DNA from 2 places in the Agathobaculum faecis genome. Region 1 is predicted to be linked to the other one. Evidence: a T-box and tRNA genes for the amino acid it is inferred to sense, from the RefSeq annotation. Region 1 holds a T-box; the other holds one or more tRNA genes.
The links. The T-box of region 1 lies ahead of pheS (phenylalanine--tRNA ligase subunit alpha). A T-box ahead of a tRNA ligase gene usually reads a tRNA of that ligase, here a tRNA-Phe.

Region 2: it has a tRNA-Phe gene. The T-box ahead of pheS (phenylalanine--tRNA ligase subunit alpha) is inferred to sense a tRNA for this amino acid. The anticodon was not compared.

What each region holds. Positions count from the first base shown of each region.
Region 1 is NZ_JACOPL010000006.1:170,503-180,678, forward strand. It holds gene H8S45_RS08055 (ATP-dependent helicase) at 1-83, shown strand, start outside; gene H8S45_RS08060 (helix-turn-helix domain-containing protein) at 131-373, opposite strand; gene H8S45_RS08065 (hypothetical protein) at 505-1,044, shown strand; gene H8S45_RS08070 (sigma-70 family RNA polymerase sigma factor) at 1,078-1,785, opposite strand; gene spoIIAB (anti-sigma F factor) at 1,782-2,219, opposite strand; gene H8S45_RS08080 (anti-sigma factor antagonist) at 2,221-2,538, opposite strand; gene H8S45_RS08085 (bifunctional folylpolyglutamate synthase/dihydrofolate synthase) at 2,620-3,927, opposite strand; gene H8S45_RS08090 (CatA-like O-acetyltransferase) at 3,893-4,588, opposite strand; gene H8S45_RS08095 (hypothetical protein) at 4,569-5,030, opposite strand; gene H8S45_RS08100 (valine--tRNA ligase) at 5,128-7,749, opposite strand; T-box leader at 7,802-8,015, opposite strand; T-box leader at 8,158-8,397, shown strand; gene pheS (phenylalanine--tRNA ligase subunit alpha) at 8,464-9,483, shown strand; gene pheT (phenylalanine--tRNA ligase subunit beta) at 9,812-10,176, shown strand, end outside.
Region 2 is NZ_JACOPL010000005.1:151,383-161,558, reverse strand. It holds gene addA (helicase-exonuclease AddAB subunit AddA) at 1-255, opposite strand, end outside; gene H8S45_RS07015 (PD-(D/E)XK nuclease family protein) at 257-3,622, opposite strand; tRNA gene H8S45_RS07010 (tRNA-Phe) at 3,756-3,831, shown strand; tRNA gene H8S45_RS07005 (tRNA-Gly) at 3,840-3,915, shown strand; gene H8S45_RS07000 (sortase) at 4,012-4,662, shown strand; gene H8S45_RS06995 (tRNA threonylcarbamoyladenosine dehydratase) at 4,762-5,472, shown strand; gene H8S45_RS06990 (S-layer homology domain-containing protein) at 5,520-7,157, opposite strand; gene H8S45_RS06985 (hypothetical protein) at 7,312-7,512, opposite strand; gene nifJ (pyruvate:ferredoxin (flavodoxin) oxidoreductase) at 7,593-10,176, opposite strand, start outside.

The DNA of each region.
Region 1 (10,176 bases):
TGCTCGAAATCGCCTTCGACCAGAAAGGCACCAAGCGGTTAATGGCAAAATCGGCCGCGCAATTTATGGAAAAACTGATATAAGGCTGGAAAAAGAGGACGGACGCGATGCGCCCGCCCTCTTTCTTTTACTAAAATTCAATAAAGTCAAATGCCACGTTCCTTTCGATCACCTGTATCAATTCGTGTGGCTCCATATCCAATGCAAATGCTATTTTAAAAATCGTATCAAGCGTCGGACTGCGCAACCCCCTCTCAATCTTACTGTAGTGCGTGCGGTCAAGAGCAGCCAAACCGCTCAGTTGTTCCTGCGTCAACCCTTTTTTCCGCCGCAGCCCCTGTATTGTTTTACCAACAGCCTTGGTATCCAGCATGAATGTACCCTCCTACTGTTTTCCATAATAGCAAGAGCTCATTTTGTTTTTGGGGTCAATTGACCTCAACCAGAAACTGTGATATAGTTTAGGTAGTAATCCAAAATCAAAACACAGAAAGGGCGAAAAAGATGAAAAAAGTATTATCACTGTTATTCTCGGGTGTCATAACGTTTTCCCTGTGTGCATGTGGACAGGGGAACTCCAGCGGTTCCCCCACAGACGAGGATCTAAACAATGCGGCTGGCAACCTCTATCTGGCTGAGGTGGCGATCGATTCTGCCGCATCACTTCTACTGGAGAACTGGACGACAACAGGAAGTGTCATGAACTGTTATTTTGATGAAAGCGCATACGAAGAGTTAAATAGCGGTTCTCTCAAAGACCGCGCCCAAAGCGTCCATGATTTCCGCAGCTACGCCAAAGATGTTATGGACGATGCCAAAACACTGCTTGGCACAGAAGGCACCGGCGACTTTTATGATGCAGCAAAAAACTACTATCTAGCTGTCAACGATTATTACAGCCTGATCTCTGCTTATCCCAGCGGCTACTCCAGGCTGACCTACTCCAGCGCCATTTCCGAAAAGAAGGGTGAATGCCAATCCGCTTTCAACGAACTGACCTTTTACACATCTGCGGATTCTGTGGAAGCAACTGAATCAGAATAACCCAAGCGGGCTGTCCCTCAACGGACAGCCCGCCTATTCCATCAGCTTTTCCCGCAGCGCCTGGATCGCCCGTTTTTCAATCCGCGACACCTGCACCTGCGATACTCCGATGATCCTGGACACCTGCTGCTGTGTCAGGTCGCGCGAGAAACGCAGCGCCAGCACCTGCCGGTCGCGATCCGGCAGCGTCCTCAGCGCCTCGCCCAAGGACAAATACAGGCAGGCACGCTCCTCCATGCCCTCGTCGCCTACAATATCGCCCAGCCGCCCGCCGCCGGATAGCTCGCGTTCAAAGGAGTCCACGGCTACGTCCGCCTGCTCGCATGCAGCAACCTCTTCCACGGTCAGACCGGCGGCTTCCGCCAGCTCGGACACGGTTGGCGAACGACCGGTTCTGCTTTCCAGCTCGCTTTGGATGCGCCGCACCCGCACCGACCGCTCCTTGACCGACCTGCTGACCTTGACCGCGCCGTCGTCCCGCAGGAAGCGTCGGATCTCGCCCGCGATCTTGGGTACCGCATAGGTGGAAAATTCGTTGCCCAGCGCTGGGTCAAAGCCGCGAACCGCCTTGATAAAGCCCACGCAGGCGAGCTGGTACAGATCGTCCGGTTCGGCGCCGCGCCCATAGTAACGCCGCGCGATCGACCAAATCAACCCGCTGTTTTCCTCGATCAGCCGAGCTTCCGCGCCGCGGTCGCCCGCGGCGGCCTGTTCCAGCAGGCCGCGCATGCTGGTCGTCACGCGCCGCGCTCCTTAAGTACCTTGACCATGGTCACCATCGTCCCCTTGCCGGGCGTGGAGCGCACGCGCAGCTTATCCGTAAAGGTTTCCATGATGGTGAAGCCCATGCCGCTGCGCGTATCGTCGCCGGTCGTGAACATGGGCTGGCGCGCCTGCTCGACGTTCTCTATGCCGCGGCCGGCGTCCTTTACCTTTAGCTCCAGCACCCGCCCTTCCAGCAGGCGCACCGCGACCGTGATAAAGCCGGCCTTATCCGCGTAGCCGTGTACGATCGCGTTTGTGACCGCCTCGCTCACCACGGTTTTGATATCGCCCAGCTCCTCCATCGTGGGATCGAGCTGCGCCACGAACGCGCCTACCGACTGCCGCGCGAACGCCTCATTGACCGAGCGGCTTTCAAATTTCAGGCTCATTTTGTTAACGACAGCGCGCATCTTATTCCCCCCTCTCAAAAATCATAACCTGCGGCAGTCCCGCGGCCTCGAACACGCGCATGGGCTGCGGCGGCGCGCCCCGCACGATAAATTCATAGCCGCTGCGCGCGCAGGTACGGTGCAGGTGCAGCACGACCGCCAATCCCGAACTGTCCATGAACGTCAGTCCGGACAGGTTGAGGATCAGCTTTTCGCAGGGGTAAAGCACAAGCAGGTCCTCCGCCTGCTCGATAGCCGCACGCGCCGCATGGTGGTCCAGCTCGCCGGAAAGCGAGATCATCAGCGTACCGTCCCGCTCGGCCTGTGTGATATGCAGCATATATATTCACCTCGTTTGTTCTCCCAAAAAGAAAAAGGCCTGTACCCTTGTACAAGCCTTATATTACCAATATTTAACTGTTTATTCTGCCGTTTTTTGTCGCGTCCGCAGGATTTTTTCGGCCTCTCCAACCAGAAACAGCGAGCCGCACACCAGAATGCAGTCCTCCTGCGAGGCATTCCCCAGCGCCGCGGCCAGCGCACGCTCTACCGTATGGCAGTCATATACCTCGGCGCAGCCCTGCTCCGCCAGCGCGGCAACCGTCTGTTCGTTCAGGGAACGGTCCTCCGTATCCGGCGCGCAGGCATAGAACACGTCCGCGCGCCGCGCCATCCGCCGGACGCAGACCTCGTACTCCTTATCCCGCACCATGCCCATGACCACATGCAGGCGGCGCATTTTGAGAAGCTCGTCCACCGTGCGGCAGAGCGCCTCTATCCCCGCCTCATTGTGCGCCCCGTCGAGCAGGACGAGCGGCTGGTCCACCACGCGCTCCAGGCGGCCCTGCATGCGCGCCCGCGCCAGGCCGCGCACCGCGGCCTCCACCGGTATCTCCCAGCCGCGCAACCGCAGAGCGTCCACAGTGCGCAGCGCGGTCATCGCGTTCTGTAGTTGGTGGCGGCCGGGCATGGCGACAGTGTATCCCTGCCCCCGGCAGACAAAGGCCGAACCGTCGATACCGCAGCGCAGCAGGCGGCATTCGCGCTCTCCCTCATACCACACCGCACCCAGCGCTTCGCACGCATGGTGGATCACGACCTGCGCTTCCTCCGGCTGGCCGTCTGCGCACACCACAGCGGATGCCGGCTTGATGATCGCGGCCTTTTCCCCCGCGATCTCGGCCACCGTATCGCCCAGCACCGCCATGTGGTCGCGTGAAATCGGGGTGATGACGCTGACCTCGGTCGTCCGCACCACATTGGTTGCGTCGCACCGGCCGCCCAGCCCGGTTTCCAGCACCACAATGTCGCAGCCCTGTTCCGCGAAATACCGGAACCCCAGTGCGGTGGTGAACTCAAATTCGCCGATCGTTTCCCCAGCCGGCAGGGACAGGCCTTTCGCCGCAGCCGCCACCTCTCCGGACAGCCGTGTGAGATCGCCGTCCGATATCAGCGCGCCGTTTACGCGGATGCGCTCATGGAACTGCACCAGATATGGCGAAGTATACAGCCCCACCCGATAGCCCGCAGCCTGCAGGATCGACGCCGTCATGCACGCGGTCGAGCCCTTGCCGTTCGTACCTGCGATATGGACGAAGCGCAGCCCGTCCTGCGGGTCCCCCAGCGCCGCGCACAGCGCGCGGATGCGGTGCAGCCCCGGCCTGCCGGTAAAGCGGCCGAGGGCGTGGATGTAGTCAATTGCTGTTTTGGGCGTTCCGCTCTGCATCATAACCGTACTGTTTCCCATCCTTTCCGTTTTCCGCTACCATTCGGATCTGTTTGTCCAGCTCCCTGTAAAACGCGGCGATATGTATTCCGTCCACCAATGCATGATGGCACAGCAGAGAAACCGGCAGCAGGGTCCTCTGCTCCCGTGTGAAATATCTGCCCCATGTGATGCGCGGATTGCTGTCCGCAGGCTGCGGCACCGGCTGCACCAACGCGGTGTAAGTCAGCCACGGCAGCGTAGATACAAAAAAGCACGCCTCCGCATCCTCTTCGCTCTCGCCCAGCGAGCGGGCGGTGGCCGCCCGCTCCTGCACTCGCGCCGCATAGGACAGGAAGTCCCCAAAAGCCATCCCGCTGTCCAGTGTACAGTAGCAGTATGTGCCATCTTCCAGCGCAACAGTATGCGATGTCATACACCTGTCAAATTCGATGATCTTGTCCCCACGAATCCGCTGGCGCAGCTGCGGCACCGCGTTTGCCGCACGGGCCGCACAATAGCAGACCGTTAGGAAAAACGGTATCCTCTCTCGCTCCATCCGTTGCATCAGCAATGTAATATCCACCTCCGCCGTCAAGCCTACATAGGGATAGGCAAGGCCGCGGAAATACGCAAAATGCTGGATGCGCGGATAGTTCTCCATATCAATCCATCGGTAGCCCAATCGTTTCCGCCTCCTCTCTGTGAATACGCGCTGTCCACGAGGATATGCGCCTGCCGTTTCGGAACGACACCCCAACGTTTTCATACGTCTGCCCGTCGAGCTGGCGCAGCGTTTCCGTACCGCTGTATCCGTCCTCCGTGGAGCGGTATATTGATACGATGCACGGGCCGACGATCTCAAATGTGCCGCGCAGCGTCCCCAGCGCGGGGTTGTACGATTCCCAACAAAGCGTGTCTGGCGTTTCCGTACGCGCGATGCGGTAGCTGTTGGAAAACTGAACCGGCGGGTCGGACCGCACGGTGAGCGTGCCTGCCAGCGTCCATTCGGATGCCGTGCGCCGCACCTGCACCTCTCCCATTAACAGGAACGACCGCCCCTCCGCATCATAGTAGGTGCCGCTGGCCCTCCATACTGTTGTTTGGAAAAAATAAGTATGCTCCATGCCTTTGTCTCCGGACTCCGTTTTATTCAGTATTATAACACACTTTTACAAAAAGAAAAGGAGGAAGCGCGGCTTCCTCCTTTTTCCTCTGTTCGTTTTATCCCAGCGCGGCGATAGACTCCTCGAGCTTGGCGAGGTGCTCGCGCAGCTTTTCCGCCTTCTCCCGCTCGACCGCGACGATCTTTTCCGGCGCCTTTTGGGTAAAGCTCGGATTATCCAGCTTTTTCATCACAAACGCGATGTCATCCTCGACCTTGGCCTTCTCCTTTTCGAGGCGCGTGCGCTCGGCGGCGAAGTCGATCAGGTCACCCATCGGCATATAGAGCTGCGCGTCGCCCGTGACGACACTTGCCATTTTGGCCGCGTCCGCGGGTACTGCGTCCACCAGCTCGATCGCGGAGGCATAGGCCAGCTTGGGGAAGAAGCCCGCACCGGCGGCGAAGGTATCGCGCTTCTCGGTCAGGATCAGCACCTTGGCCTTTTTGGAGGGCGGCACGTTCATCTCGCTGCGGCGGTTGCGGATCGCGCGCACCGCGTCCATCAGGGTCTCCATCTGCGCTTCCTCTTCCGCAAAGCGCAATGTTTCGTCATACTGCGGCCATTGAGACACCATCACCGACGGCCCCTCGTGCGGCAGCGCCTGCCAGATGGTTTCGGTGATGAACGGCATGAACGGATGCAACAGCTGCATCGCGCCCGACAACACATAGCATAGCACCTGCTGCACTTTCTCGTCGCCCGCCTGCAAGCGGGTCTTGGCGATCTCAATATACCAGTCGCAGAAGTTATCCCAGATGAAGTCGTTCAGCTTCGCGGCGGCCAGGCCCAACTCATACTGGTCGATGTTGCGGGTGACCTCGGCCACCAGCGTGTTATATTTGGAGACGATCCACTTGTCCTCAAGCGCGAGGTCGGCGGGCAGCGACGCCGCCTTGTCCCTGCCAATCGTCAGGTTCATCTGGATGAAGCGGGACGCATTCCAGATCTTGTTGCAGAAGTTGCGGCTCGCCTCGACGCGCTCGGTCGAGAAGCGCATGTCATTGCCGGGGCTGTTGCCGGTCGCGAGCGTGAAGCGCAGCGCGTCCGCGCCATACTGGTCGATGACCTCCAGCGGGTCGATGCCATTACCGAGCGATTTGGACATCTTGCGGCCCTGCGCATCGCGCACCAGACCGTGGATATACACGGTCTCGAACGGCGTCTCGCCCATATGCTCGACGCCCGAAAAGATCATGCGCGCCACCCAGAAGAAGATGATATCGTACCCCGTGACCAGCGTGGAAGTCGGGTAGAAGTAGTCAAGCTCCGGCGTTTTTTCCGGCCAGCCGAGCGTGGAGAACGGCCACAGCGCGGACGAGAACCAGGTATCCAGCACGTCCTCCTCCTGGCGGACGTTTTTGCTGCCGCACTTCGGGCAGACGTGGACGTCTTCCTTGGAGACGGTCATTTCGCCGCAGTCGTCGCAGTAAAACGCCGGAATGCGGTGGCCCCACCAGAGCTGACGCGAGATGCACCAGTCATGCACGTTCTCCATCCAGCGCAGGTAGGTCTTGGCGAAGCGGTCCGGCACGAACCTGGTCTTGCCCTCGTGTACCACGTCCATTGCGGGCTTCGCCAGCGGCGCCATCTTGACGAACCACTGCGCGGAGGTCATCGGCTCAACGGTCGTGCCGCAGCGGTAGCAGGTGCCGACGTTGTGCTCGTGGTCCTCGGTTTTGACAAGGTAGCCGCCCTCCTCGAGGTCACGGATAACCGCCTTGCGGCATTCGTAGCGGTCCATCCCCTCGTACTTGCCGCCGTTTTCGTTGACGGTCGCATCCTCGTTGAACACGAGGATCTGCTCAAGGTTGTGGCGCTGGCCCATCTCGAAGTCGTTCGGGTCATGGCATGGCGTGACCTTGACGCAGCCCGTGCCGAATTCCATATCGACGTACTCATCGCCGAAGATCGGGATCTCACGGTTCATGATTGGCAGGATGCAGGTCTTGCCGATCAGATGCTGATAGCGCTCGTCGTTCGGGTTGACGGCCACGCCGGTGTCGCCCATAAAGGTTTCCGGACGGGTGGTGGCGACCACCAGGTCGCCTGAGCCGTCCGCCAGCGGGTAACGGATGTGCCACAGCTTGCCCGGCTGGGTTTCGTACTCAACCTCGGCGTCCGAAAGCGCGGTCGCACAGTGCGGACACCAGTTGATAATGCGGTGTCCCTTGTAGATCAGGCCCTTATCATACAGGTTGACGAACACCTCGCGCACGGCCTTGGAGCAGCCCTCGTCCATGGTGAAGCGCTCGCGTTCCCAGTCGCAGGAGGAGCCGAGCTTTTTGAGCTGGCTGATGATGCGGTTGCCGTACTGGTGCTTCCAGTCCCACACGCGCTCGAGGAACTTCTCGCGGCCAAGGTCATAGCGGGTCTTGCCCTCCTCCTTGCGGAGCGTCTCCTCCACCTTGATCTGGGTGGCGATGCCCGCGTGGTCGGTGCCGGGCATCCACAGCGCCTCATAGCCCTGCATACGCTTGGTGCGGATGAGAATGTCCTGCAGCGTTTCATCGAACGCATGGCCCATGTGGAGCTGGCCGGTCACGTTCGGAGGCGGGATAACGATGGTGTAGGGTTTCTTGTCCGGATTGACCTCGGCGTGGAAAAAGCCGGAATCGTTCCAGAAGCTGTACAGCTTGTCCTCGACCGATTTCGGGTCGTAGGTCTTTGGCAGTTCGCTCATTGGTCTGTCTCCTTTTCGGTTTGATTGCGGAAAACAAAAAGGCACGCTGTCCGTACAGGACGAAGCGTGCTCCGTGGTACCACCTGAATTCGCGGCAATGCCGCCGCGCACTCGTTTGCCCGTAACGTGGGCGGGACGGGACAGCCTACTGGCATTCGGCCTCCTGCTCCAAAGCGACTTTCTTCCCTCCGCCCAAGGGCTTGCACCGACCGCCCTCTCTCTGCAGCGCGCGAAGCGGGAATACTCCTCTTTTTCATCGCATTTTGCATATCAACTTTAACAGTATATCCAAAAACCACAGATTTGTCAAGCGGCGCGGCACCCCCTCTTTCCTGCCTGTCAAAAAAAACATGCCTTCCACTTGCAATCCCCCGAAAGATGTGGTTTAATATTACTGTCTATGAATACCAAACTGCGATGAACAGGGAAAGTAACGCCATCCCCCTCTTTTCAGAGAAGGCGGCCTTTGGCTGCAAGCCGCCCAAAGAGACATGACGCGAAGTTCCCCTGCGAGCACCGGCGCTGAACGGCTTTTCCAGTAGGCGCAGGCGGGTTGACGCCCCGTTACCGGCGTTCAATGAGCGCCCGGCTCCGGCTGGGAATCAGGGTGGTACCACGGAAGCTGCTTTTATGCCTTTCGTCCCTAATTCATGGGACGAAAGGCTTTTATTTTGTCCCAAACGCTGATTTTTCATATAAAAAGGAGAGGCAACCATGAAAGAAAAGCTGCAAGGCATCCTGCAGGCCGCAAAGGAACAGCTTGCCGCCGCCGCGGACCCGCGCGCGCTTGACGAAGCGCGCGTCAAGTTCCTTGGCAAAAAAGGAGAGCTGACCGCGCTCCTCAAGGGCATGAAGGACGTTGCCGCAGAGGAACGCCCGGCCGTAGGCCAGCTCATCAACGACGTGCGCGCCGAGATCGAAACCATAATCGAAAAGCAGAAGCTGGTCATTGAGCAGGCCGCGCTCGCGCACAAGCTGGAGGCCGAAACAATCGACGTGACCCTGCCGGGCGAGGAGGTCGTGATCGGCAAAAAGCATCCGCTCAACATCGTGCTGGATGAGTTCAAGGAAATTTTCCTCGGCCTGGGCTTCTCGATCGCAGAAGGTCCGGAGGTCGAGCTTGACCACTACAATTTCGAAGCACTCAACATCCCCAAGGACCATCCTGCGCGCGACACGCAGGACACCTTCTATATCTCGGACAACGTGGTGCTGCGCACGCAGACCTCCCCGATGCAGGTGCGCACGATGGAGAAGAAAAAGCCGCCCATCCGCATCATCGCGCCCGGCCGTGTGTACCGCTCGGATGCGGTGGACGCGACCCACTCCCCGCTGTTCCACCAGATCGAGGGGCTGGTCGTCGATAAGGGCATCCGCATGTCGGACCTCAAGGGTATCCTCGAGCTGTTCGCCAAAAAGCTGTACGGCGAGGACACGGTCGTCCGTTTCCGCCCGCACCACTTCCCGTTCACCGAGCCGTCGGCGGAAATGGACATCCAGTGCTACCGCTGCCACGGCGAAGGCTGCCCGCTCTGCAAAGGCGAGGGCTGGATCGAGATCCTCGGCTGCGGCATGGTACACCCCAAGGTACTTGAGATGAGCGGTATCGATCCGGAGGAATACTCAGGCTACGCGTTCGGCATCGGCCTGGAGCGCATGGTCATGGGCCGCTTCAAGATCGACGACATCCGCCTGTTCTATGAAAACGACGTGCGGTTTTTGGAACAATTTTAACGCGCTCGCGTGCTTATAAGGGACTTCACAAGTCCCTTATATACGAAAACCGGTCCCGAAGGAACCGGTCTTCGACACCCGAACGTCGCCGCCCAGGGCGGCTGGGTCGGGGTGTCAAAGATCAGGCATGTCCTCACTTTTGACGGGCGCGCCATGCGCGCATAAAACAGAAAACCGCGAGCATGTATCAGGGTTTTGATACCAGAGCGGAGAAAAGTTTCGCCCGTCGGAACCTTTCGCAGCCTAGAACGCGTCCGAACCATGGTTCGGCGCGTCCCCCTCGATTGAAACCGTGGTTTCAATCGAAAAATTTCAAGGAGGAATTTTTGTGAAACTGCCGCTTTCCTGGCTTTCGGATTATACCGATATTTCCGGCGTCACGCCCAAGGAGTATGACGCACGGCTTACCATGTCCGGCTCCAAGGTCGAGGAGGTTTTCTACCTCGGCGCGGAGATCGAAAACGTCGTGACCGGCAAGGTGCTGTCGGTCATTGACCATCCGGACTCCGACCATCTCAAAATCTGCCAGCTCGACGTGGGGCAGGGCGAGCCTGTCCAGATCGTCACCGGCGCGCCCAACGTGACCCCCGATTCGGTGGGTGAGGTCTGCCCTGTCGCGCTGCACAAGTCCACCCTGCCCGGCGGGGTCAAGATCACCAGAGGCAAGCTGCGCGGCGAGGTCTCCAACGGCAT
Region 2 (10,176 bases), on a different contig from region 1:
CGTATCGTGCGGCGCTTTCGCTGCCGCCTCGCCCAGCGCAGCGGAGATGCGCTCGCGCATCTCCGCTGCCGCCGCGTTGGTAAAGGTCACGAGCAGCAGACGGTCGATATCCACCGGATCGGTCGGGTCGGTCAGACGTGCGAGCACGCGCTCGACCAGCACCGCGGTCTTGCCCGAGCCTGCCGCCGCCGACACCAGCAGCGCGCCGCCCCTGTCATGGATGGCGGTTTCCTGCTCTTTGGTCCATTGCGGCATGTCATTCACCCCCTACCTGCTGCCAGAACTCCTCGTCCGACAGGTGCCGGAGCCACCGCGTCTTGTCGCCCGCCGTTTCATCGAAGCGGCAGGCGGCGCGGAAGTCACACCAGTCGCAAAAGCTCGATGCTTTATCCTTTTTGCACGGGTTTGCGGCCACACTGCCCGCGCGCAGCTCGCGCCCCATTTCGAGCAGCTTATCATGCGCATACCTGGCAAGCTTTCCAAACCGCACCAGGTCGGCCACCGCGGATTTCGCCGCGAGCGAGGGCGCGTCCTCCCCCTTTTTCACCTTGATCGTGACCGGAATAAACCGTCCGTCTCCTTCCAGCCCGTGCTCCATCGCCTCGAGCAGCTCCATGTCGTCGCTCAACAGGCCGCTGCGGCGCAGCGCCTTGTCGCGCAGAGCACGGAGCGCGTCCTCGTCGATATCGCGCGCCGCGTCGGGCAGCTCGTCCCGCACGGGGACGTACAAAACGCCCGCGGGTACGATTTCGTTGAACGTTTGGGTCAGACGCTTACGGTAGCGCTCCAAGCCCTCCTGCTGAAGTGCATACAGGTAGATAACGAGCTGCATGTTCAGCCCATACCAGATATCCGACAGGGAAAACGACTTTTTACCGCTTTTGTAGTCCATCACGCGCAAGTACAGCCGCCCGTTTTTGATATACCCGTCCACGCGATCCACCTTGCCCGAGAGGGACACTGAAACCTCCCCCTCCGCGCACAGGACGGGCGGCAGGTCGCCGCCGCGCGAAAAATCCACCTCATAATCGATCGGCGCGAAGTCGGAAACGCGCAGCTCGTCAATCACATTGTCCAAGATCTGCTCAACCGTGCGCGTCAGCCGCCCGAACAGATAGCGAAAGCGCGCGGTCTTGTTCTCCATGCCGCCCAGTTCCTCCTGCACATACTGCCGGACCGCCGTGCGGCAGGCACGCCGGACCGCCGCTTCCTCCGCAGCCGCCGCGCCGCCCGCGCCTTTTCCCAATGCAGTCAGCGCATGCTCCAGCACATAGTGGATGAACGTGCCGGTTTCGAGCGCGTCAAACCGCGCCACACGGCGCGGCCTGGCTTTCAGGCCGTACTGCATGAAAAACGCGAACCGGCAGGAGTAAAATGTGTCCACGCGCGAGGCGGTCAGGTTGAGGCTTTTCCCATATAGCCCCTCTATCGTATGCGGGCTGGTCAGCGGCCCCCGTCCGCGCCGCTGCTGCGCGGCATGGTGTACCCGCTCGTCGTCGCGGTAAAAACCGTAGGCCGCGCGCACCGCCGCCGTGCGGTCGCCGGACAGGTATGCGCAGGCCATTTCGACCGCCGGACGCTCCGCCTGCAGGCGGTCCTGCGCTGTTTCCGTCTGGTGCGTGGAAAACAGCACGTCGGGCAGCAGCCCCCGCACCACGCCCACAAAATACGACGGGCGCGTCTCCCCACCCGCGGCGTCGCTCATATGCCAGGTGAGCAGCAGTTCCTCAGTGGGGCAGGCAAGCGCGCGGTACAGGGTCTCCTGCTCCATGAGCAGACGCTCCACGCCGTAGGCTTTCAGTTCCACCCCCAGCGCGTCCAGCTTGTCCCGCTCCATATCGCTGAGCAGCGAGGCGGAGGAGGGCGCCTTGGGGATCAGCCCGTCGTTTACCCCGAGCAGGATCACGTATTTCGCGTTTTCCCCGCATGCGCGTTCGATATTGCCGCAGGTCACACGGTCGAGTGAAACGGGTATCGTACCCACGTCGTATTCGCCCAGCACCAGACGGAACAGCTTCGCAAACCGCTCCGCCGTCAGCGGCGTATCCCCGCATACCCATGCGAACTGCTCCATGGCGGACACCAGAATCTCCCACAGTTGGCGGTACTCATCCGCCAGCTGTAGGCGTCCGGCCGCCTCGTGCGCGGCCGCGCGGTCGGCCATGCACCGCGGCGCGTCCACCGCGAGCAGGAAGTCGTACAGCGCGCGCACACAGCCGGATGCCGGCTGCTCCCCTTTCAGCCTTTCGCGCAGCGTGGAAAACGGGCCGATCAAACGCGCGCGCAGCGCGTTCAACTCCGCAAGCTGCGCCCGCGCGCGATCGTCGAACGGCTGACCGTACCCGTCCGGATGTTCGGCCCACTCCCGTTCCCATGCGCCGCCGCGGATATTCCAGGTCAGCGCGTAATTCTCCAGCTTGTCCGACTCCTCACGCGTTAGATGCATCAAGCCGGTTTTGAGACAGCCGAACAGGTCCTCGTATTTGAAATAGGACTGCGCCGCGTTCAGCGCGCCCGTGACCAGCGCCATCGGCGGGCGTGAGAGCAGGTCGGGCTTTTCCGCAAGGAACACCGGCACGTCATATCGCGCCATCGCCATGGCGAGAAACGCACTGTACGGCTCGATGTCACGCGCGGCCACCACGAAATCGCGGTAGCGCGCGCCCTCATCGCGCACCTTGCGCCGGATATAGGCCGCCGCGTGCTCGCACTCGTCAAACGGCGACGCGGCAGCGTACAGGCGCACCCCTTCGCACGACTCCTGCGGAACACGCACGGGCAACAGACCTTGTGCCTCCACCGCCGCCAGGCCCGCCGGCCGCGCAACCCTGCTTGCGCCAAGCTCGATGCGCTCCGCTTTCCGGTTATGCCGCTTTGCCATGCGCTCCAGAGTCTTGACCGTTTTGCAGCCCGTGACGAATATTTCCGGATACGCCATATCGCAGGCGACCGCCGCCGCCAGCGGCACGCCCGCCGCCAGCACGGCGTCGACCACGGCCAGCTCCTGCGGCGTAAAGCCCAGAAAGCCGTCCAGATACACCGCCGCGCCGTCCAGCACATGACTTTCTGCGAGCCGGTCGCGCAGATGGGTCAGCCGGTCGCGTGGGTCGGGCAGGGATTCGTCGCACAGACGCTCATACGCGGTCAATAACTGCGCCAGATCGGACAGCTTCGCTGCGAGCGCCGTGTCCCTGCACGTCTCCGCAGCGGCGAACAGCGCCTCCGGCGCGACCGCACAGGTCTTGCACTCGTCCACCACCCCCAGCGCCTCGCCGAGCAGCTCGGGCTTGTCCGCCAGACCGCCCCATACGGACAGCCCGCCCTGAACACGGCGCGCGGCCTCCTGTAGGGTGAGGAGCTGTCCGGCCGGTGTCAGCATCTGCTGCGCCAGCCCGCCGACCTCGGAAAACACCCGATCAGCCAGGCGGGAGAACGTCAGAACCTCGGCGGTGCGCGCGCCCCGATTGTCCGTCGCCGCGGCGAGCGACCGCTCCATACGGTGTGAATTCAGCTCCGGCACAAGTAAGATCTGCCGCCCCCCGCCGCTTTCACAGCGGGCGGCGATCTCCCGCAGGATTGCCGTTGTTTTGCCGCTGCCCGCGCGGCCGGTCCAAATGCGCATGGCACTCTCCCCTTCCATTGCTTTTTATCATACCATGAACCCGAACATGTGCGCAAGCTTCCCGCAGAAAAGGAAAATTTATGGTTGACTTTTCCGCAAAAATCGACTATACTTAACAAGCACATTGCGAAACGCCTCTGTAGCTCAGTCGGTAGAGCAGGGGACTGAAAATCCCCGTGTCGGTGGTTCGATTCCGCCCGGAGGCACCATTTTATATGCGGCTGTAGCTCATCTGGTAGAGCGCCACCTTGCCAAGGTGGAGGTAGCGAGTTCGAGCCTCGTCAGCCGCTCCACCCAAAAACCTGTCCCGCGGACAGGTTTTTTCAGTTTTCTGCATGGCGGTTGACAACACGCCGCCGTTCAGTATACTCTCATATTAGGTGATTTGCATGGAACGTAAAACAAAGACAACCATCGAACGCGGCCTGTTAATCTCGGGTATCGCGATCGCGGCTTTCGGCCTGTTGACCGAGGGCATCAACTATCCCTGGGGTACGCTGGTCGGCAAGGAGACAATCGCGGCGGATCCTGCGCCGGTCTCCGAGCAATGGATTGAGCAAAGCCTCCCCGCCGAGGAGGATCTGGTTTACCTGACCGACTGCGACGCCTACGGCACGGCGACCGCTCCGGAAGAGGCGCTACAGGTTGGCGTGATCAAGCTGCCCAAGCTCGGCACCGCCGACAACGTGGTCGAAGGCACCGAGCTGAAAGACCTCGCGCTTGGCGCAGGGCATCTCGCGGGAAGCGCGCTGCCCGGTGCGTCCGGCAACTGCGTGATCGCGGGCGACCGCTCCGACGATTTGATGCGTCATTTGGAATTACTCGGCGAAGGGGATACCATCCTGCTCGCCGACCAAGACACGCAATATACCTATACGGTATTCCAGGCGGTAACGGTCGAGCCTACTGAGGTCTGGGTGACCGAGCCTGTCGAGGGACGCGAGGCCGTGCTCACCCTGTTTACCGGTACGCCGTCCGGCTCTCTCAAACAGCGGCTGGTCGTCCAGGCGGAGCTGACCGCCTCGGAACCTCGCAGCTGATCTGTCCGTCCCGCACCGAGGCCGCCCAGAGGGCCTCGGTGCGTTTCATTTTCACCGGCGCGTCCTGTGCCGCTGCGTGACTGTTTACGAGGTTTCTTTATGCTGCATGAATTTTCCCGCGCCGAGCTGCTGCTCGGCGCACAGGCCATCCAGACGCTCGCCGCGTCCCATGTCGCCGTGTTCGGCGTGGGCGGTGTCGGCTCGTTCGCGTGCGAAGCGCTCGCGCGCGCCGGCGTAGGCGAGCTGACGTTGATCGATAACGATACGGTTGCGCTCACCAACCGCAACCGCCAGCTTATCGCGCTTGCGTCCACGTCCGGTCAGCCGAAGGTGGACGCGATGCGCGCGCGCATCGCGGATATCAACCCGCGCTGTACCGTCCATGCGCTCCGCATGTTCTATACGCCGGACAGCGCGCTCGACCTCAGCCGCTTCGACTATGTGATCGACGCGATCGACACCGTAACCGCCAAGCTGCATCTGATCGCCGAATGCGACCGGCTGGGCGTGCCGTTGATTTGCTCCATGGGAACAGGCAACAAGCTCGATCCCACGCGGTTTGAAGTTACGGATATTTACAAAACCTCGGTCTGCCCGCTCGCGCGGGTCATCCGGCTGGAATGCAAAAAACGCCGCATCAAGCGCCTGAAGGTCGTCTACTCCAGGGAGGAACCACGCACGCCCTTGCCCTCGGACGAGCAGAAGGGCACTGCGGGGCGCGCCGTACCCGGCAGCGTTTCCTTTGTGCCGCCGGTAGCGGGCATGATCCTCGCGGGCGAATGTATCAAGGACCTGACGGGCGTACGGTAAAACGCAAAACAGGAGCAGCTCTTGCTGCTCCTGTTTTGCGTTTTGGTTTATTCGGCCGGCTCTCCGGTCGGAAAGAAGAGTATGGTCTGCTGAGCGGTTCCAAGCGCCTCCCCCCTGATACGGACGCATCCGTCTGCAAAATCCACTTCCCCGACTGCGAACGGCACTTCGATCGCGCCGAGCGTATCCCCAAAACGGTCGAAGCAGGCAACGGTCTGCGCGCCGGTCCGCAAGGCATACACCCCCGCGCCATCGGTCGCCAGAGGCCCCGGCCGCTGGCTGACGGAAACCGTAAACAGAGTTTGGGGATTTCCGTACTCCGTGCAGCGGATATAGGCATACTCAGTGTCCGACAGCCAGCAGGCATAAATGTCCTGCCCCGTCTCGATCATCGCGTTGGCATAGGTTTCGCTTAAACGGCGGCCGGAAAAGTCATACAGCGTATAGTACCCGCTGTCCTGTGCGATATAAGTATCGCTCCATCGGTTCAGGAGCATCGGCGTTTCGCTCACCGTTCCCATCTTGCCATCGGTAATCAGGCAGTATGCCCCGTCGCGTTCTATCACAAGGCGGTCGCCGATCCCGCCGTACACCTGCACCTGATCGAGCGAAATATTCATGCGCCAGAGGGTATTCCCGCCGCGGTCGATCGCGCGGACGGCATCCCCCTCGCGGACGATCGCCCTGCCGTTTGCCCAGCCCGTGACCGACTGGTAGGTTTGCGTGCTGTATGTGCCGTCCGCATACAGGATACGGCTGTCCGCCGCGCCTTTTTCCATCGAGTACGCCCATGCCGAACCCGACTGCTCGTCCACGCCGTCAGCATAATAATCCGCCAATGTGTCGCCGGTTCTCAGGTTGCATAACGCGCACGCAAATCCGCTTTCCACATCCGGCTGCCAGTGCAGGCTTGCCCATTCACCCAACAGTCTGGCATCATAAAAATAGCCGTCCGTACCCGCAAAATCGGTCAGCAGACGGTTACCGGCTGCATCCTCGATATGTACGCGGCCCACCCCCGCGCCGGAATAGTCCACTACGACACGGTATGCTTCCCCTTGCTCTTTTGGGATCTCGGCCGCATACTGTGCGGCATATAGGCGCAGCATGGTTGCGATCGACTGCTCGCGGGTATACTCTCCCGCCGGCTCAAACGCATTGCCTCCCGTCCCCGTCATGATGCCGTGGCGGTAGACCCAGTTGATATCATTGCGCGCCCACGAGGCGATATCCGCGCCATCCGCGAACACATGCGGCAGACGGCCCTGCACGCTGCCGTCGTAATCTGCCCGCAGCGCGCCCAGCCGGTGTAGCATACTGGCCGCCTCCTGTCTCTGGAGTGATCGGCCCGGCTCGAACCTTCCGCCTCCCACTCCATTGACGATGCCGACCGACGCACATAGCAGCACATCCCCCTCCTTACAGTCCGTGAACAATACGGTATCCTTTTCCACTTTACCCAGCAACCCTTCAGTTTCCCACGAACGGTAAACCGCCGCCGCCAGCGCGCAAAACTCTGCCCTTGTCGCCGCCCTGTCATAGGCGCTGTCCAGCTTTTCCGGCACCAGCCCCGCCTCGCGCGCGGTCTGCACCGCTTCCAGCGCCCAGTCGCTCGGCTGGTCCGCGGCCCCCGCCGGAACCGCCAGCATGCAGGCCGTCAGCACGGCCGCTATCCATCTTTTCATCGTTCCATCCTCCTTTTTATTCGGTACGCTGTCTGGTAATCTCGTGATAAACGATCTCGGCACGATAGGTTTCCGCCCCATCCTCCGCATAAACGCTTTCGGTGATCGTGCGCCCCTGCGCGTCATAGCACCGGATAGCAAGGGACGCCTCCGTTTACATGCCCTGCCGGTACCGAACGCTCGTTTCCTCCTCATACCGCGCGGCGGGTACGATATACGGCAGCATCCGCCAGCTTTCCGTGTCCGGCGCCACATAGCGCAGGCCTCGTAACGCCAGCGCGCCAAATGTCAGTCCATACACCGCCACAGCCGCCAGCAGTAGGCCGCACAAGCGCCTGAAGATCCCCTGCTTCATACCGGCCTCCCTTTTTCCCATTGTAACACAAAAGCCCCTGCGGATAAATATCCGCAGGGGCTTTGTCATTCTTTTGTAGCTTACGCTTCCGGAGCGTACAGGTCCTGCAGGCGCTTGAGGTGTGCATAGCGCTTGGTGGACTCGACCTCGGATTCGGAGAACAGCTTCTCGGCGCGATCCGGGAACGAACGGGTCAGCGCAGAGTAGCGAGCTTCGTTCATCATGAACTTGCGGTAGTCCTCGGTCTTGGGCTCCTTGGACTCCAGGATGAACGGGTTCTTGCCTTCTTCCGCGAGCTGCGGGTTGAAGCGGAACAGGTTCCAGTAGCCGCAGTCGACAGCCTTCTTCATCTCGGCCTGGCAGTTGGTCATACCGCCCTTGATGGAGTGCATCTCGCACGGGGCATAGCCGATGATGAGGGACGGTCCCGGATAGGCTTCCGCTTCCGCAATCGCCTTGAGAGTCTGGTTCATGTTCGCGCCCATAGCGATCTGGGCAACGTATACATAGCCGTAGCTCATCGCGATCTCGGCGAGGCTCTTCTTCTTGGTGGTCTTGCCGGACGCCGCGAACTGCGCAACCGCGCCGATGTTGGTCGCCTTGGAGGCCTGACCGCCGGTGTTGGAGTAAACCTCGGTATCGAATACCATGACGTTTACATCCTGGCCGGAAGCGAGGACATGATCCAAGCCGCCGAAGCCGATATCATAAGCCCAGCCGTCGCCGCCGAAGATCCAGACGGACTTCTTGGCCAAGTATTCCTTATGCGCAACGATTTCCTTGCAGGCGTCGCAGCCGGCAGCCGCGCCCTGCTCAAGCACAGCGGCCAGAGCCTTGGCCGGCTCCGCGTTAGCAGCGCCGTTGTCCTTGGTTTCCAAGAACTTGGCGATCGCGTCCTTGGTTTCGGCCGGAGTCGCATCCGCCGCAGCCATCTCTTCGAGCTTGGAGATCAGGCGCTCACGGATGGCGAGCTGGCCATAGTACATGCCGAGGCCGTGCTCCGCGTTGTCCTCGAACAGGCTGTTCGCCCAAGCCGGACCGTGGCCATTCGCGTCAACGGTGTACGGGCTGGTAGCAGCAGGACCACCCCAGATGGACGAGCATCCAGTAGCGTTGGAGATATACATACGGTCGCCGCAGACCTGGGTGATCAGGCGGGCGTAAGAGGTTTCGGCGCAGCCTGCGCACGAGCCGGAGAACTCAAGCAGCGGCTTCTTGAACTGACTGTCCTTGACGGAAGCAGTCGAGATCATGTCGGCCTTCTCGGCAACCTTGGCTACGCAGTAATCGAACGCATCCTGCTGGGCAGCTTCCTGCTCCTGCGGAACCATGGTGAGCGACTTGGTCGGGCATACGCCTACGCACACGCCGCAGCCCATGCAGTCGAGCGGGGAAACAGCCATCGTGTACTTGTACACGCCCTTGCCCTTGCCAGCCTTGATGTCCACGATCTTGGCAGAAGCCGGAGCGGCGGCAGCCTCTTCCTCGGTCAGCGCGAACGGACGGATGGTGGCGTGCGGGCAGACATAAGCGCACTGGTTGCACTGTACGCAGGTCTCGGCGTTCCAGGTCGGAACGGTAACGGCTACGCCGCGCTTCTCGTAAGCGGCAGCGCCGTGCTCGAACGAACCGTCAACATGCTCGCCGGCGAAAGCGGATACCGGCAGAGAGTCGCCGTCCATGCGGCCGATGGGCTCCATAACGTCCTTGACCATCTTGACGACTTCCGGACGGCCCTGCAGGTCGCGGTTGTCCGCTTCGTCCGCGGCATTCGCCCAGGACGCCGGAATCTCGACCTTGTGGAACGCGGTCGCGCCAACGTCGATCGCCTTGTGGTTCATATCGACGATATCCTGGCCTTTCTTCAGGTAGGACTTGGTAGCGGCATCCTTCATGTAGCCAATCGCTTCTTCCTGCGGCATAACCTTGGCCAGCGTGAAGAACGCGGACTGCAGGATGGTGTTGGTGCGCTTGCCCATGCCGATCTCGATCGCCTTGTCGATCGCGTTGATCGTGTAAAGCTGGATGTTGTTGGAAGCAATATAGCGCTTGGCAACAGCCGGCATGTGGTGGTCAAGCTCTTCGTCGGTCCACTGGCAGTTGATCATGAAGATACCGCCCGGCTTGACGTCGCGGACCATCGGGAAGCCCTTAACGATATAGGAAGGATTATGGCAGGCAACGAAGTCCGCCTTGTTGATATAGTAAGGAGACTTGATCGGCTTGTCGCCAAAGCGCAGGTGCGAAATGGTCACGCCGCCGGTCTTCTTGGAGTCGTACTGGAAGTACGCCTGAACATACTTGTCGGTATGGTCGCCGATGATCTTGATAGAGTTCTTGTTTGCGCCGACCGTACCGTCGCCGCCGAGACCCCAGAACTTGCACTCGATGGTGCCTTCCGCCGCGGTGTTCGGCGCCGGCTTCTCCTCGAGGGACAGGTAGGTAACGTCGTCGGTGATGCCGATGGTGAACTGGGGCTTGGGCTCGGCCTTGGTCAGTTCCTCGTATACGGCAAAGACGGACGCCGGAGGCGTGTCCTTGGAGCCGAGACCGTATCGGCCGCCGATAACGACCTTATCGGTGATGCCGGCGTTCGCCAGCGCGGTGACGACATCGAGGTAGAGCGGCTCGCCCTGCGCGCCGGGCTCCTTGGTGCGGTCGAGG